3 regions of the Geodermatophilus sp. URMC 63 genome follow, and region 2 is predicted to be linked to each of the others. Evidence: riboswitches for the same ligand, from Rfam matches in the RefSeq annotation. Region 2 holds a riboswitch; each other region holds the start of a gene.
What was found. Region 2 has a riboswitch for cyclic di-AMP ahead of ACWIZO_RS16230 (C40 family peptidase). Riboswitches for the same ligand answer to the same signal wherever they lie in the genome.
Positions count from the first base shown of each region.

Region 1: another riboswitch for cyclic di-AMP. It lies ahead of ACWIZO_RS24075 (transglycosylase family protein); the one in region 2 lies ahead of ACWIZO_RS16230 (C40 family peptidase).
Region 3: another riboswitch for cyclic di-AMP. It lies ahead of ACWIZO_RS23755 (NlpC/P60 family protein); the one in region 2 lies ahead of ACWIZO_RS16230 (C40 family peptidase).

Region 1 covers NZ_CP199956.1:4,958,366-4,962,961, forward strand. Annotated here, with positions in the region: gene ACWIZO_RS24065 (CBS domain-containing protein) at 309-923, shown strand; gene ACWIZO_RS24070 (hypothetical protein) at 943-1,359, opposite strand; cyclic di-AMP (ydaO/yuaA leader) riboswitch at 1,691-1,856, shown strand; gene ACWIZO_RS24075 (transglycosylase family protein) at 1,858-3,048, shown strand; gene ACWIZO_RS24080 (YbdD/YjiX family protein) at 3,114-3,311, opposite strand; gene ACWIZO_RS24085 (carbon starvation CstA family protein) at 3,308-4,596, opposite strand, start outside.
Region 2 covers NZ_CP199956.1:3,307,059-3,311,654, reverse strand. Annotated here, with positions in the region: gene ACWIZO_RS16245 (serine hydrolase domain-containing protein) at 1-2, opposite strand, end outside; gene ACWIZO_RS16240 (DUF4352 domain-containing protein) at 241-876, opposite strand; gene ACWIZO_RS16235 (hypothetical protein) at 1,130-1,285, opposite strand; cyclic di-AMP (ydaO/yuaA leader) riboswitch at 1,659-1,792, shown strand; gene ACWIZO_RS16230 (C40 family peptidase) at 1,805-2,317, shown strand; gene ACWIZO_RS16225 (DUF222 domain-containing protein) at 2,509-3,702, shown strand; gene ACWIZO_RS16220 (hypothetical protein) at 3,759-4,268, opposite strand; gene ACWIZO_RS16215 (carbohydrate kinase family protein) at 4,539-4,596, shown strand, end outside.
Region 3 covers NZ_CP199956.1:4,891,328-4,895,923, reverse strand. Annotated here, with positions in the region: gene ACWIZO_RS23765 (NlpC/P60 family protein) at 1-1,387, shown strand, start outside; gene ACWIZO_RS23760 (hypothetical protein) at 1,498-1,788, shown strand; cyclic di-AMP (ydaO/yuaA leader) riboswitch at 1,983-2,148, shown strand; gene ACWIZO_RS23755 (NlpC/P60 family protein) at 2,300-3,373, shown strand; gene ACWIZO_RS23750 (M48 family metalloprotease) at 3,593-4,596, shown strand, end outside.

The DNA.
Region 1 (4,596 bases), 1.7 Mb from region 2:
ACACCCGGCAGGTCGACCGGTACCGGGTCGTCCCCGATCGGGCCTGACCCGGTCGTCCGGGCCGTGCGGTGGGGTGTGCTTGCTCGGCTCACCGCGGTGGTGCGGGGCTCCTCGAACGGGGTCGAGGACGGCAGCCGAGGGCGGGGTGCCGCCGCGACGCTCTCGGACCTCGGCAGGGCCGGGTGAGCAGGGATCTCCCACGACCGGCCCGGGTCCCGCGCGGAGCCGGCCGGCGTGCCCGGACCGCCCCGCCCGGGGATGCTCGGGAGCCGAGGGGTCCGGACGGGACCGCGGCCGAGGAGGACACGGTGCAGGTCAGGGACGTCATGACACGCGAGGTCGTCACGGTGGGACCGGACACCTCCGCCAAGGACGTGGGCGCGGTGATGGCGGAGCGGGGCTTCGCCGCCGTCCCCGTCGTCGACGGCGGCGACCGGCTGGTCGGCATCGTCGCCGAGGTGGACGTGCTGCGCGACCGGGTGCCGCAGGACCCCCGGCTGCACCTGCGCCGTGCCGAGGACGCCGGCGCGCCGCCCCCGCCGGTGCTGGTGCGGGAGGTGATGACCGAGGCCGTGCGGACCGTCGAGCCCGGCTCGGACCTCGCCGACGTCGCCCGGCTGTTCGTCGACCACCGGCTGCGCAGCGCGCCGGTCCTCGACGGCGACCGGCTGGTCGGGATCGTCAGCCGCCGCGACCTGCTGCGCGCCCTGGTCCGGCCGGACGACGAGATCCGCCGCGACCTGCTGCGGCTGGTCGAGGGCTACACCGGGGAGCTGGACGCGTGGGACGTCTCGGTCGCCGAGGGCGTGGCCACCGTCCGGCGCACCCGCGGGGAGCCGCAGGGGCCCGCGGGGTCCGAGCAGCGCGCCCTCGAGGCGCTGGCCCGGACGGTCGGCGGGGTGGTCGGCGTCCGCGTGCCGTGACCCGCGCGGACGCGGGTGCCTAGGCGGCGTCGTCCTCCAGCGCCGCGGTGTCCTCCAGGGCGGTGTCCTCCAGGGCGGTGTCCTCCAGGGCGGTGTCCTCCAGGGCAGCGTCGAGAGCGGCGACCTCGTCCTCGATGCCGACCATGACCTCGTTGGTCTGCAGCGTCACCAGCCAGGCCAGCGCGTGGTCCTCGACCGGCCGGTCGGTGACCGCGGCGATGGCGTCGAGCTGGGCGGCGACCAGCCCGCGGGCGGCCTGGTAGACGTCCGCGGCGCTCACCGCGATCTGCTGCTCGGCCAGCCAGAGCCGTCCGTCGGACAGCACGCGCACCTCGCTCTGGCTGCCGACCCCCAGGTCTGCGGCCGCGCTCGTCAGGACGGACATGCCGGCACGCAGCTCGGTGAGGCGGCGGCTCGGGTCGGGGGACGACGGCATGGGCACTCCTCGGACGGGCCCGCAGGCCTCGGGTCGTGCACTCGGTGTCGGCACCGCGCCCGCACGTCCTGACCGCCGGTGGGGTGCCGTGGCGTTCGTGGGACGGGCGGGACGAACCGTTGCGCGCCCGGACCTCGGAGGATCCGCGCGCCGGGCCTCCTCTGCCGCCCTGGGCCGCGCACGACCTCCACCGGCCCACCTCCGTCGTTGCCCTCCGTAAGCGCGTCGTCCCGATGTGTGACCTAGGTTACGGCGACAACTTACATGACTGCACGTAACGTTTTGGCTGCGCTCAGCTAAACAGGAGCGCGGCGCCGGTCCGCCAAACCCTGCCCACCGGTCGCCTCCACGATTCCCCAGGGCAGGGGTGGGGGACCCACGTCCACGGCGCCACGGCCCTGCCGCTGTTCGCCTCGGGGTGAAGCCGCGTCCCGCGGCCGGGCACACCGATCGCCCGAACCCGACAGCTCACCTCGCCGGCGGTGATCGGAGATCACCATGCCCAAGCACCGCGCGCCCCGCTACGTCCGCACCAAGAAGGTCCTCGCCAAGGCCCCCGTCGCCGCCGGCGCCACCGCCGTCGGGCTCGGCGTCCTCAGCTCCCCGGCAGCTGCAGCCGCCACCACCACCCACGACTGGACCGGCGTCGCCCAGTGCGAGTCCGGCGGCAACTGGAGCATCAACACCGGCAACGGCTACTACGGCGGCCTGCAGTTCAGCCAGCCGACCTGGGCCGGCTACGGGGGCACCGACCTGGCACCCCGCGCCGACCTGGCGACGCCGGGCCAGCAGGTCCAGATCGCCGAGGAGGTCCTCGCCGGGCAGGGCATCGGCGCCTGGCCGACCTGCGGCAAGTACCTGACCGAGGGCACCACGCCGGCCGCCGCCGGGTCGGGCGCCACGTCGACCACCGCGTCCACCCCTGCCGCGACCACCGCGTCCACCACCGCCGAGACCACCGCCGCCGCGCCCGCCGCGGAGCAGCCGGCCGGCACCCCGGCGACGACCCAGGACGACGGCGACCGCTGGGACCACGACGCCGGGACCTCCGGCCGCCACGCCGCCTGGGGCGACTACACCGTCGAGCGTGGTGACACGCTGCGCACGATCGCCGCCGCCCACGGCCAGTCCTGGCGCGAGGTCTACCAGCGCAACGCCGACGTCATCGGCAGCAACCCGAACCGCATCACCCCCGGGGAGGTGCTGACGCTGACGGGCGCCGAGCAGGCCGCTCCGGCCCCGGCGTCCCCCGCCGCGACGACGGCCACCGCCGGCACGTCGGCGCCGTCGGCCACGACGACCCCCCTCGCCCAGACGGCCGTCGGCGCCGCGCACATCACCAACAGCGCCGGCGACGTCAAGCCGCAGGTACAGGCCGCCGCCGACGCGGTCGTGGCCAACGTCGCCGGTGCCGCCGACATCACCCTCGGCGGCACCCGCGCCAGCGCCGTCGACCCGAACGGCCACCCGTCGGGCCTGGCGCTGGACTACATGGTCCTGTCCGACACCGCCCTCGGCGACGCGATCGTCCAGTACCACATCGACCACTGGGAGGAGCTCGGCGTGGACTACGTCATCTACGAGCAGCGGATCCTCACCTCCCCGACCGGCTCCTGGACGCAGATGGAGGACCGCGGCAGCGTGACCGCGAACCACTTCGACCACGTCCACGTGAACTACACGGCCTGACCCACCCCGCCGGACACGACAGCGACCCCCTGCCCGGCGGGCAGGGGGTCGCTGTCGTGTCCGGCTCAGCAGCAGCGGCTGACGGGGTTGCGCTCCACCTCGTCGGCGCGGCGCCGCTCGAACTCCCGCCGGCTCACCGGCTCGTGCCCGTGCCGTGCGCAGTGCGCGAGGTAGTCGTCCCAGCGGGCCTCGCCGCTCCACTCCCGCAGGTACCAGCGCACCCCGCGCCAGGCCCGGCCGGCGAAGGCGACCGCGGCGCTCACGAGCGGTCCCTCCCGGCGCCGACCAGCCGCTCCTGCTCGGCCATGGCGCGCTTCTCCTCGGCCGTCGCGAACAGACCCGCGGGCTCGACGATGGTCGAGGGCACCGCCGGCTCCTCCGTCGTCGGGAGCGCGCCGCGGGTGCGGACCGCCCGGGCGACGACCACCAGCGCGTTGACGAAGACGACCAGCACCAGGAGGGCGAAGAACGCCTGCAGCACCCCGTTGATCGTCGAGTTGGTGACGACCTGCTGCATCTGGCCCACGTCCTGCGCCGGCGGGAGGACCTCACCGGCGTCGAGCGCGTCGGCGTACCGGGCGCGCTGGGCGAAGTAGCCGATCGCCGGGTTGTCGGAGAAGACCTTCTGCCAGCTCGCCGTCATGGTGACCACCAGGTCCCAGGCCAGCGGGACGGCGGTGATCCAGGCGTACCTGAGCTTGCCGTGCTTCACCAGCAGGACGGTCGCCAGGGTCAGCGCGATCGCGGCGAGCAGCTGGTTGGCGATGCCGAACAGCGGGAACAGCTGGTTGACCCCGCCCAGCGGGTCGGTGACGCCGATGTAGAGCATCGAGCCCCACAGGCCGACGACGACGGCGCTGGCGATGACGTTGCCCGGCCGCCACGACAGGTCACCGAAGCGCTTCCACACGTTGCCGACCGTGTCCTGCAGCATGAACCGGCCCACGCGGGTGCCGGCGTCGACGGCGGTGAGGATGAACAGCGCCTCGAACATGATCGCGAAGTGGTACCAGAACGCCTGCAGGTTCCCGCCGAAGGCGTTGTGGAAGATCTCGGAGATGCCGACGGCGAGCGTCGGGGCGCCGCCGGTGCGTGAGATCAGGCTCGGCTCCTGGACGGCGGCCGAGGCGGCGGCGAGGTCCTGGGCGGAGGTGGAGAAGCCCAGGCCGTTGACGAAGGCCGCCGCCGTCTCCGGGGTCCCGCCGGTGGCGCCGGCCGGGGCGTTCATCGCGAAGTACAGGCCCTGGTCGATGACGACGGCGGCGATGAGCGCGCTGATGGCCACGAAGGACTCCATCAGCATGCCGCCGTAGCCGATCAGGCGGACGTGGCTCTCCTTGGCCACCATCTTCGGCGTCGTCCCCGAGGAGATCAGGGCGTGGAAGCCCGACAGCGCGCCGCAGGCGATGGTGATGAAGACGAACGGGAACAGCGACCCGGCGAAGACCGGGCCGGTGCCCTCCTTGGCGAACTGGGTGACCGCGTCGGCCTGCAGCACCGGGCGGGCGATCAGCAGCCCGACCGCCAGCAGGACGATGACGCCGACCT
Region 2 (4,596 bases):
ATGCCCCCTCCTCGGCTGGTCCGCCGCGACTCTGCGGTGGCCCCGGCGTCAGGCTGGCGCGTGACCAGGGGTGGCGCAACGGCGCCGTGTCCGGACGCCGGCGGGACCGGGTGTTCGGATGGGACGGATCCCTCTCAGCGCCCGAGGTCGATTGCAGCCTGCGCTCCTGACGCCGGCGGCCACCATGAGACGAGACAGGGGGCCTCGCCGACGTGGCGAGACCCCCTGCGGTCAATCGGGTTACTGCAGGGCGACGGTGACACCGCCGGACAGCATCGAGTCGTGCAGCTCGATGGAGCTGGGGACCATGCCGGCCGGGACGTCGAAGACGACCTTGGTGTTGAGGGTGTTACCGGGATTGATGTCCTCGTACAGCGAGTCGGCGTTCTCGAGGTAGATCGCGGCCTCGGTGTCGGCGCTGAACTCCTGCCCCTGGGCGTTGAACAGGGTCGCGTTGTCGCCGAGGAAGCTCTGCGACTCACTGCCGATGTTGGTGATCGTCAGGTCGACGAGGCAGAACTGGCCCTGCGCGGTCGTGTTGAAGTACTGGTCGCCGATCTGGGTCTGGCTGCAGTCGACGCCGTTGACGACGTACTGGAAGTCCCCATCGGCGGCCGGCTGACCGATACCGACGGTCGCCGAGTCGGTCGACTCCTGCTCCACCGCGTCGGTCGGCCCTTGGGCCGCCGACTCACCGGCAGCCGAGTCACCCGATGCCGCATCACTGGTGCTGGCGCCGCCCTTCTGTGATGCGAAGGCCGCGATGACGACGATCGCGGCGAGGACGAGGAACCATGCCTTCTTGTAGAAGGGCTTCTTCGCGGGCTCGGGCGCCGGAGCGGCGGGCGGCGGCGGGCTGTAGGTCGGCTGGGTCATGGCATTCCCTGGTGTGAGGCCCAGACGGCGGAGGTGGCCGTGCGCTGTGTGACGGCGCCGCGTCGGGAGCGAACGCAGGAACCGTGACACGCCTGTGTCTCTGATCCCGGATGTACCGAGACCGAGTCGTCCCCAACTCGCACTGGCGACACACCAGTCACCGTCGACACGGCCGCCTCGCCCGTTGAACATGGCGCGACCCCCGTCCCGGGTACCGGGGACGGGGGTCGCGAGGGGTGCTGCAGGGTGGGCGTCAGTAGCGACCGGCTGCGCCGCCTCCACCCCTCTTGTTCTTGGCTTGGTAGTCGCGGATGAACTGCTTGATCTTGGCCTGGTTCTGCGGCTTCTGGAGCTCCTGCACCACCTTGGCGGCGACGCCCGAAGCCACGAGCTTCCTCAACATCCCCACGGGGTCCTCCTCCTGTCGACTGCTGTCCCGATGCCCGGTGAACGGGCACGGCAACCGTGCGGATCCCGGCGTCCTGATCACTGTCCTCGTGGCGAACCGCTGACTCAGCGTTCGGACGCACCGTTATGTCCTTTTTACCGCCGACCTGCGTGTCAGCCCGCACGAGGGGCCCGTGAGAGGGCGACAGGTCGATACATATCCGCAGTTCAGCACGGCGTTTCGGATTTCCGGTACTTGTCAAGTCCAGCAAGGTGGTCCGGGCGTGGCGATCCCCCGGGCCGGTTGAGGGCTCCACATCCCCTACCTACCGTCGTCGCGGTTCGGCCAGGGCCCTTCGTCACCTCCCGCGTGACACCCGCCGGACACGCCGAACCGGATGCCGGCACCCAGCCGGTACCCGGACCGGGGACCCACCTGAGCACTGGGGTGAAGCGCGACTCGTCGCGCCGGGCGACTCCCCCGTCCGAACCCGTCAGCTAACCCGGCAGGCGATCGTGGAGAACAGGAGAACCGTCGTCGATGACGACTGCACGCACGTCCATCGCTCGTCGCTCGTTCCGCGGCATCGCCGTCGCGGCCATCGCCGGAGCCGGCATCGCCCTCTCCCCCCTGCCGGCCTCGGCTGCTGCGGGTGACAGCGCTGGCACGGCCGTGGCCGCCGCGCCGGCCGCGGCGTCCTCCAGCGCGGCCCAGGTCGCCGTCGACACCGCGCTGGCCCAGGTCGGGGACCCGTACGTGTACGGCGCGACCGGCCCGAACTCCTTCGACTGCTCGGGGCTGACCAGCTTCTCCTACAAGGCGGCCGGGATCTCGATCCCGCGCACCTCGAAGGCCCAGTCGACGTTCGGCACGCCGGTGGCCAAGGCCGACCTGCAGCCCGGTGACCTGGTGTTCTTCTACAGCCCGGTCTCGCACGTCGGCATGTACATCGGCAACGGTCAGATGGTCCACGCCTCGACCGCCGGCAAGCCGGTGGCGGTGGTGAACCTCGACTCCATGCCGAGCTACGTGGGCGCCCGCCGGGTCGCCTGACGGACAGCCCTGACGGTGCCCCGGCCGGACTCCCCGGCCGGGGCACCGTCACGTCCGGACGCAGCCGTCACCAGTCGCTTGCATTCGCAGCGGCGTCCGAACGGACCCAGTCACCCGGCAACGACCGCAAATCGGGCTCTGAGCTGGGCTTTCAGGTTGATCCGCCCACCTCTGTGGACTAGACTCCGTACATGTGTTCGATTGACGCGGTCGGTGACACCACCGCGCTGACGGACGCGGAGGTCCTGGACGAGATCGCGGCTGCGGTCGCCGAGCGGAACCGGATCGACGCCCGGCTGACCCGGCTGGCGCGGGTGGCGGAGAACCGGCAGGCACCCGAGCGCGACGGGCTGAGGTCGATGCGGTCCTGGTTGCGTGGCCACTGCCGGCTCTCGGCCGCCGCGGCCGCCCGGCTGGTGGGCAACGGGCGGGTGCTCGGGCACCTGCCGGCGCTGGCCGAGGCGCACGACGCCGGGCTGGTGTCGGCCGAGCAGGTGGGCGTGGCCGCGGTGGTGCTCACGCCCGAGCGGCTGGCCGCGGCCGCCGAGCGTGGTGTGGACCTGGTGGAGATCGACGCGGTGCTCACCGGGCTGGCCGTCGAGCACCCCCATGCGGACTTCGTGAGCGCGGTGCGGCACTACCTGACGCGGCTCGATCCCGACGGGCCCGAGCCGGACCCGACCGAGGGGCGGCGGCTGACGCTGTCGAAGCACGCCGACGGGTCGCTGTCGATCCGCGGGGAGCTCGACGCCGTGGGTGGGGAGAGGTTGCAGGCGGCGGTCGAGTCGTTCGCGCAGGCCGACCGGCCCGCCGGCGACGAGCGCACCCGCGCCCAGCGGCTCGGCGACGCCCTGGTGCAGCTGGCCGACAACGCCCTGGCCGCCGGCGGCCTGCCGACCCTGCGCACGGTCAAGCCGCACGTGGCGGTCGTGATCGACCTCGACGACCTGGCCGACCCCGCCACCGGGCACGGTGCCGGGCGGATGAGGTTCGGCGCGGTGATCTCCGCGGCGCGGGCCCGCTGGTTGGCCTGTGACGGCGCCGTCTCCCGGGTCGTGTTCGGCCCGGACGGCGCTCCGATCGACCTCGGCCGCGAACGACGCCTCGCCGACCGCCACCTGCGCCGCGCGGTCGAGCTGCGCGACCAGGCCTGCGTGTTCGCCGGCTGCCGAGCCCCGACGTGGTGGTGCGACGTTCACCACCTCGTTCACTGGATCGACGGCGGCGAGACCAACCTGGAGAACTCGGCGCTGTTGTGCGAGCGGCACCACACGAAGGTCCACCACGGCTTCCGCGTCGAACGACGACCGGACGGCCGATGGCGCACCTGGCGGCCCGACGGCACCGAGATCACCACCCTGGCACCGCTGCTGCGCGCCGCCTGACGGCCCGCCGCCGGCGGCCTGTCCGGCACACCCGCCGGCGGGCCGGGCAGGTGGTGTCAGACGGGGCAGACCGACTCGGCGACCATGGCCACGAAGTCGTGGGCCTGCTCGTCCTCCACGGAGGGGAAGAGCCGCTCGACGCCCTCGGACATCCTGAACTGGTCGTACTCCGGCTGCCCCAGCCGGACGCAGATCCCCTGCGCGACGACCCAGCCGGTGTGGGCGTCGAGCGGGATCCCCATCTGCTGCAGGGCCGCGGCGAACTCCTCGGGGACGTCTGGCGTGCTCGCCGTCTCCTCGGCGCTCAGAGCCGGTGCTGTGGGGGGCGGGCTGCTCTCGCTGCTCGCCACGGGGGTCGTGCTCGCCGCCGGGCTCGCAACGGCCCGATCGGCGGCGTCCGCCTCGTCGGTCCCGTCCCCCGAGGCGAGGACCAGCGCGGCCGCGATGGCGGCCACCAGGACGGCGATGCCGGCGATCAGGAGCGCAGACCGGCGGCGTCTCGGCACCGGCCGGTGCGCGTGCCGGTGGCGGTCGGAGGGAGGGGGGATGGTGCGGCTGTCGGCCATGTGGGGTTTCTTCCGGACGACTCGGCAGTGACCACGGGCGGCTCCGGTGACGTCCGGGCCGCCCGTATGAAGCGGGGAGCTTACGGGCCGGAGGGCGCCCGTGGGGCGTCGATCGCCGGGTCCCTGACCTCCGCCTGCACCCACCGCACCGGCGTGCCCGCCTCTCCGTGGTCGCACGGCGACGCGGAGGTGGCGTCCGGCGCCGCGGCTCCCCGGGCCGGTGGCGTCGTCCACGTGCTGACGGTGTCGGCCCCACGGCACGCTGACCCCGTGGACGGTCCGGGGTGGCCGCGCCCCGCAGGCCGGGGCCCGGTGGTGGCGGTGGGCA
Region 3 (4,596 bases), 1.6 Mb from region 2:
CGACGGCGGCGCGCTCACCCCCCTCACCGTCCTGCTCGCCGGTGGCGACCCCGGCGACGTCGCCACGGCGCTCGGCTACCTCGAGGCGGTCGACGCGCACACCGCCGAGGTCGTCGGTGCGGCCGAACGGCAGCAGCGGGCCGCGCTGGCCCGGCAGGTGGCCGCCGACGCCACGCTGGCCGACGCGCAGGACCGGGCCGACCGGCTGACCGCGGAGGTGGGGGAGCTCGAGGCGGCCGCGGCCGCGGTCACCGGCGAGCTCGACGCCGCCCTGGGGGAGGTCGACCGGCAACTGGCGCAGCTCCAGCGGCAGCAGGTCGACGTCAACGCGCAGACGGCGCTCAACTGGCGGGCCCACCTCGGGGAGCTCGACGCGGCGGGGGTGCGGTCGCCGCCGGCCGCGGCCCTGCTCGACCCGGCGTCCGGCCTGCCGGCCGGGCTGGCGCCGGTGGGCGCGGCCGCCGGCGGGGTGCAGCGCGGCGCCGCGCTGCTGCCCCGCCAGCCGACGTCGCTGCTGGTGCTCCCCGCGGAGACCGTCGCGGCGGTCAGCACGGCGATGGCGGCGCTCGGCAGGCCCTACGCCCCCGGGACGGCCGGCCCGGACTCCTGGGACTGCGGCTCCCTGGTGTCCGCGGCCTACGGCGCCGCGGGCGTCGACCTGCCCGCCGACCAGGCCGGGCTCTACGCCGTCACCACGCCGGTCGACCCCGCCGACGTCCTGCCCGGGGACCTGGTGTTCCTCGGCACCCCGGAGGCCGGCCTCGGCCACGTCGGCATCGCCCTGGACCGGCAGACGATGCTGGCCGCCGACGGCCGGGCCGGTGCCGTCGTCGTCCGGCGGCTGCCCGCCGACCAGGTGCTGCGCGTCGGTCGCCCGAGCCTGGGGCCGCAGCCGGGGGAACCGGCGCCCGGGCCGACCGGGGGCGCGCTGCGGGTCGAGTGCGGCAACCCCGTGCACCCGCCGACGGTCGACGGCGCACGCGCCTGGGGCGGTTACCCCAACGGGTTGATCCCGCCGAGCGCCCTGTGCCCGCTGGGCGTGGCCGGCCACGCGCTGCGCTGCGACGCGGCCGCGGCCTGGCGGGCGATGAGCGCGGCGTTCACCGAGGCCTTCGGCGACCCGCTGTGCACCACCGACTCCTACCGCACCTACGCCGCGCAGGTGCGGCTGTACGGGGAGAAGCCGGCACTCGCGGCCGTGCCGGGCACGAGCAACCACGGCTGGGGGCTGGCGGTCGACCTGTGCGGGGGCGTGGAGGCCTTCGGCACCCCGCAGTACGCCTGGATGGTCGCCAACGCCGGCCGGTTCGGCTGGCTGCACCCCACGTGGGCCGACCCCGGCAACGGCCGCGAGGAGCCCTGGCACTGGGAGTACGCGGGCAGCTGAGCCGGGACTGTCGGTGGCCGTCCCTAGCGTCCGCGGCAACCGACAGGGAGACCGTCCCGACCGCGGCCCGCACCCGGGCGGCGCGGCCGGGACACCGGAGGGACACGGCCATGCTCATCGACTGCGACTCGTGCACCGCCCGCGGCGCCGGCTGCGCCGACTGCGTCGTCACCGCCCTGCTGGGCGCGCCACCGGGGGAGCGGGGCACCGAGCCCGTGCTGCTGCCGGTGCCCCCCGTCCCGGCCGCGCGGGCGTCAGGGGCCGACGACGTCGTGCTGCCCCGGCCGGGCGTGGTGGTGGAGCTCGACGACGTCGAGCGGCGCGCCGTCCGGGCGCTCGCCGAGGGCGGACTCGTGCCTCCGCTGCGTCACCGGCCGGCCCAGCGGCGGCGCACCGGCTGACACCAGGCTGAGCAGGGCGGACGGGGTGAGACACGGCCGAGGACGACGCACGGGAGTGGCGTCCTTCCTCACAGTGCGAGTTCTCACAGGTAACAGGACCCGCGTTTGTCACAACCTCATCACGTCCGTACGGTGGCCCCGTCCGGCCGGGTGGTCGTCACCCGATGCGAGGTGGCCTCGGCCGGGCACCGCCGAATCGCCGGACGCCGTCCCAAGGGGTGTGCGTCGGGTGAACCGGGGACCCACCGCAGCACTGGGGTGAGTTCTCGCGCGCGCCGGGACACCGGCGCGCGGGGGATAGGGCACGTCTTCCCGGCCCGAACCCGTCAGCTAACTCGGTAGGCGGTTGCTGAGGAAGAACGGAGAGCCGCCGCCCGTGGCGACCCCCCGCCCTGCCCTGGGGCATGCACGTCCACAGTCCACCGCCCGCCGCGCCACCGGTTCCACCGCCGGTCACACCGCCGGCCCGCACCGCCCCCCGTTGGTCCGCCGCCTCGGCCGGACCGCGCTCGTGGGCACCGCCGCCAGCCTGACGCTGGCCCTCCTCCCCGGCACCGCGACGGCCGATCCCGAGCAGGCGACCACGTCGGCGCAGGCCGCCCAGCTCGCCGCCGACGCCGGCCACCGGCTCGAGGTCGTCTCCGAGCAGGTCAACGAGGCCCGCGAGGTGCTCGCCCAGCAGCGGTCCGCCGCCGAGGAGGCCGACCGGGCCGTCGCCGACGCGCAGGCCCGGCTCGACTCCCTCGACAGGCAGATCCGCCAGGTGGCCCGCAGCGCCTACACCGGCGGCGACACGATGCCCGAGCTCGACCTGCTGATGACCAGCGAGTCGGCCGAGGACTTCGTCAGCCGGCTGGCCGTGCTCGACCGGATCGCCGGTCACACCACCGAGGTGCTGACCGAGGTGGGCGACGCCGCCGCCGCGGCCGACCGGGCCCAGGCCGACGCCGAGGCCGCCGAGGCCGCCGCGCAGCAGACCCTGGACGGCCTGACCGCCCAGGAGACGCAGCTCCGGGACGACGTCGCCGACTACCAGGCCCAGGTCGCCGCGCTCACCGCCGCGGAGCGGGAGGCGGCGGCCGCCGCGCAGGCGGCCCTCGCCGCCCAGCAGGCCGCCGCACAGCCGGCCCCCGCGGCACAGCAGGCTCCCACGGCGGGCGGCACGGTCGGCGACAGCGCCCCGGCGGCCCCGGCCGCGGCGGCACCCGCTCCGGCCCCGGCCGGTGGCGGCAGCGGCGCGGCCCAGGCGGCGGTGCGGACGGCGCTGGCCCAGGTGGGCGACGCCTACGTCTGGGGCGCCGGCGGTCCGGACGCCTTCGACTGCTCGGGTCTGACGCAGTACGCGTACGCCGCGGCGGGGATCAGCCTGCCGCACTCGAGCGGCATGCAGTCGCGGATGGGCACCGCCGTCTCGCGGTCGCAGCTGCAGCCCGGTGACCTGATCTTCTACTTCAGCCCGGTCAGCCACGTGTCGATGTACATCGGCAACGGCCAGATGGTGCACGCCGCGACCTCCAGCGAGCCGGTGAAGGTCGTGCCGGTCGACTCCATGGGCGGCATCACCGCCATGCGTCGCATCGCCTGAGGAAGGACCTCGCTGCCCCCGCCCCTCGCAGGCTCGCGGCGGGACCCGGGACGGAGCCGGCGGCGGTGTCCTCGACGGGACCGCTGGGCAGGCGGCGAGGGCCGCGGACCTGCGGGTCCCCGGCCCTCGCCGTGTCCCGGACAGTCCGTGCCGCTCGTGGTCCGGCCGTCGGCCGGGGCGTCCCGGGCCGGACGCGCGCGGCCACCTAGGATCGGCCGGGTGAGCGCGGCGGGCCGGGGAGGCGCTCGCGCCGCCCTGCTGGTCGCGGCCGTGCTCGGGGCCGCCCTCGTGGTCGTCATCGTCGTCCGGACGCCGTGGACGCTCCTGCCGCAGCCGCCCGGTGGCGTGACGCCGGTCAGCGCCGACGCGGGGCTGCCCGTCGACGTCGTCCGGCGGGCCCAGGCCCTGGCTGCCGAGATCCGCCCCGCCTCGCTGGCGGGCCTGCTGCTCGGGCTGGGCGTCTCGGTCCTGCTGGGCCTCACCCGGCTGGGCAGCCGGCTGGTGACGGCGGTCGCGCGGCCCCTCGGCGGACGCTGGCCGTGGCAGACGCTGCTCGGCACGGTCGTCCTCGTCGTGGTCGGACGGCTGGCCACGCTGCCGGTGTCGGCCTACGGCGAGGTGGTGCGGCACCGCTACGGGCTCTCCACCCGCTCGTGGCCGCTGTGGCTGCGCGACGTCGCCGTCTCCACCGCCATCGACGCCGGCCTCACCGCGCTGGCCCTGCTGGTGCTGGTCGCGCTGGCCCGGCGGGCACCGCGCACCTGGTGGGCGTGGACGGCGGCCGGAGCGGCCGTTCTCGTGGTGGCCGGCTCCTTCCTCTACCCCGTGGTCATCGAGCCGGCGTTCAACAGCTTCCAGCCGCTGCCGGCCGGCCAGCTGCGCACCGACCTGCTGGAGCTGGCCGAGGAGGGCGGGACGCCGGTCGAGGACGTGCTGGTCGCCGACGCCTCCCGGCGGACGACGTCCCTCAACGCCTACGTCTCCGGCTTCGGCTCGACCCGCCGCGTCGTCCTGTACGACACGCTGCTGGCCGACGTCCCCGACGACGAGACCGAGTCGATCGTCGCCCACGAGCTCGGCCACGTCGCCACCGACGACGTCCTCACCGGCACGCTGATGGGCGCACTCGGTGCGGCCGCCGCCGTCGCCCTGCTCGGCTGGCTGCTCGCCTGCCCGCCGCTGCTGCGGCGGACCGGGGCCGACTCCCCGGGCGACCCGCGCGT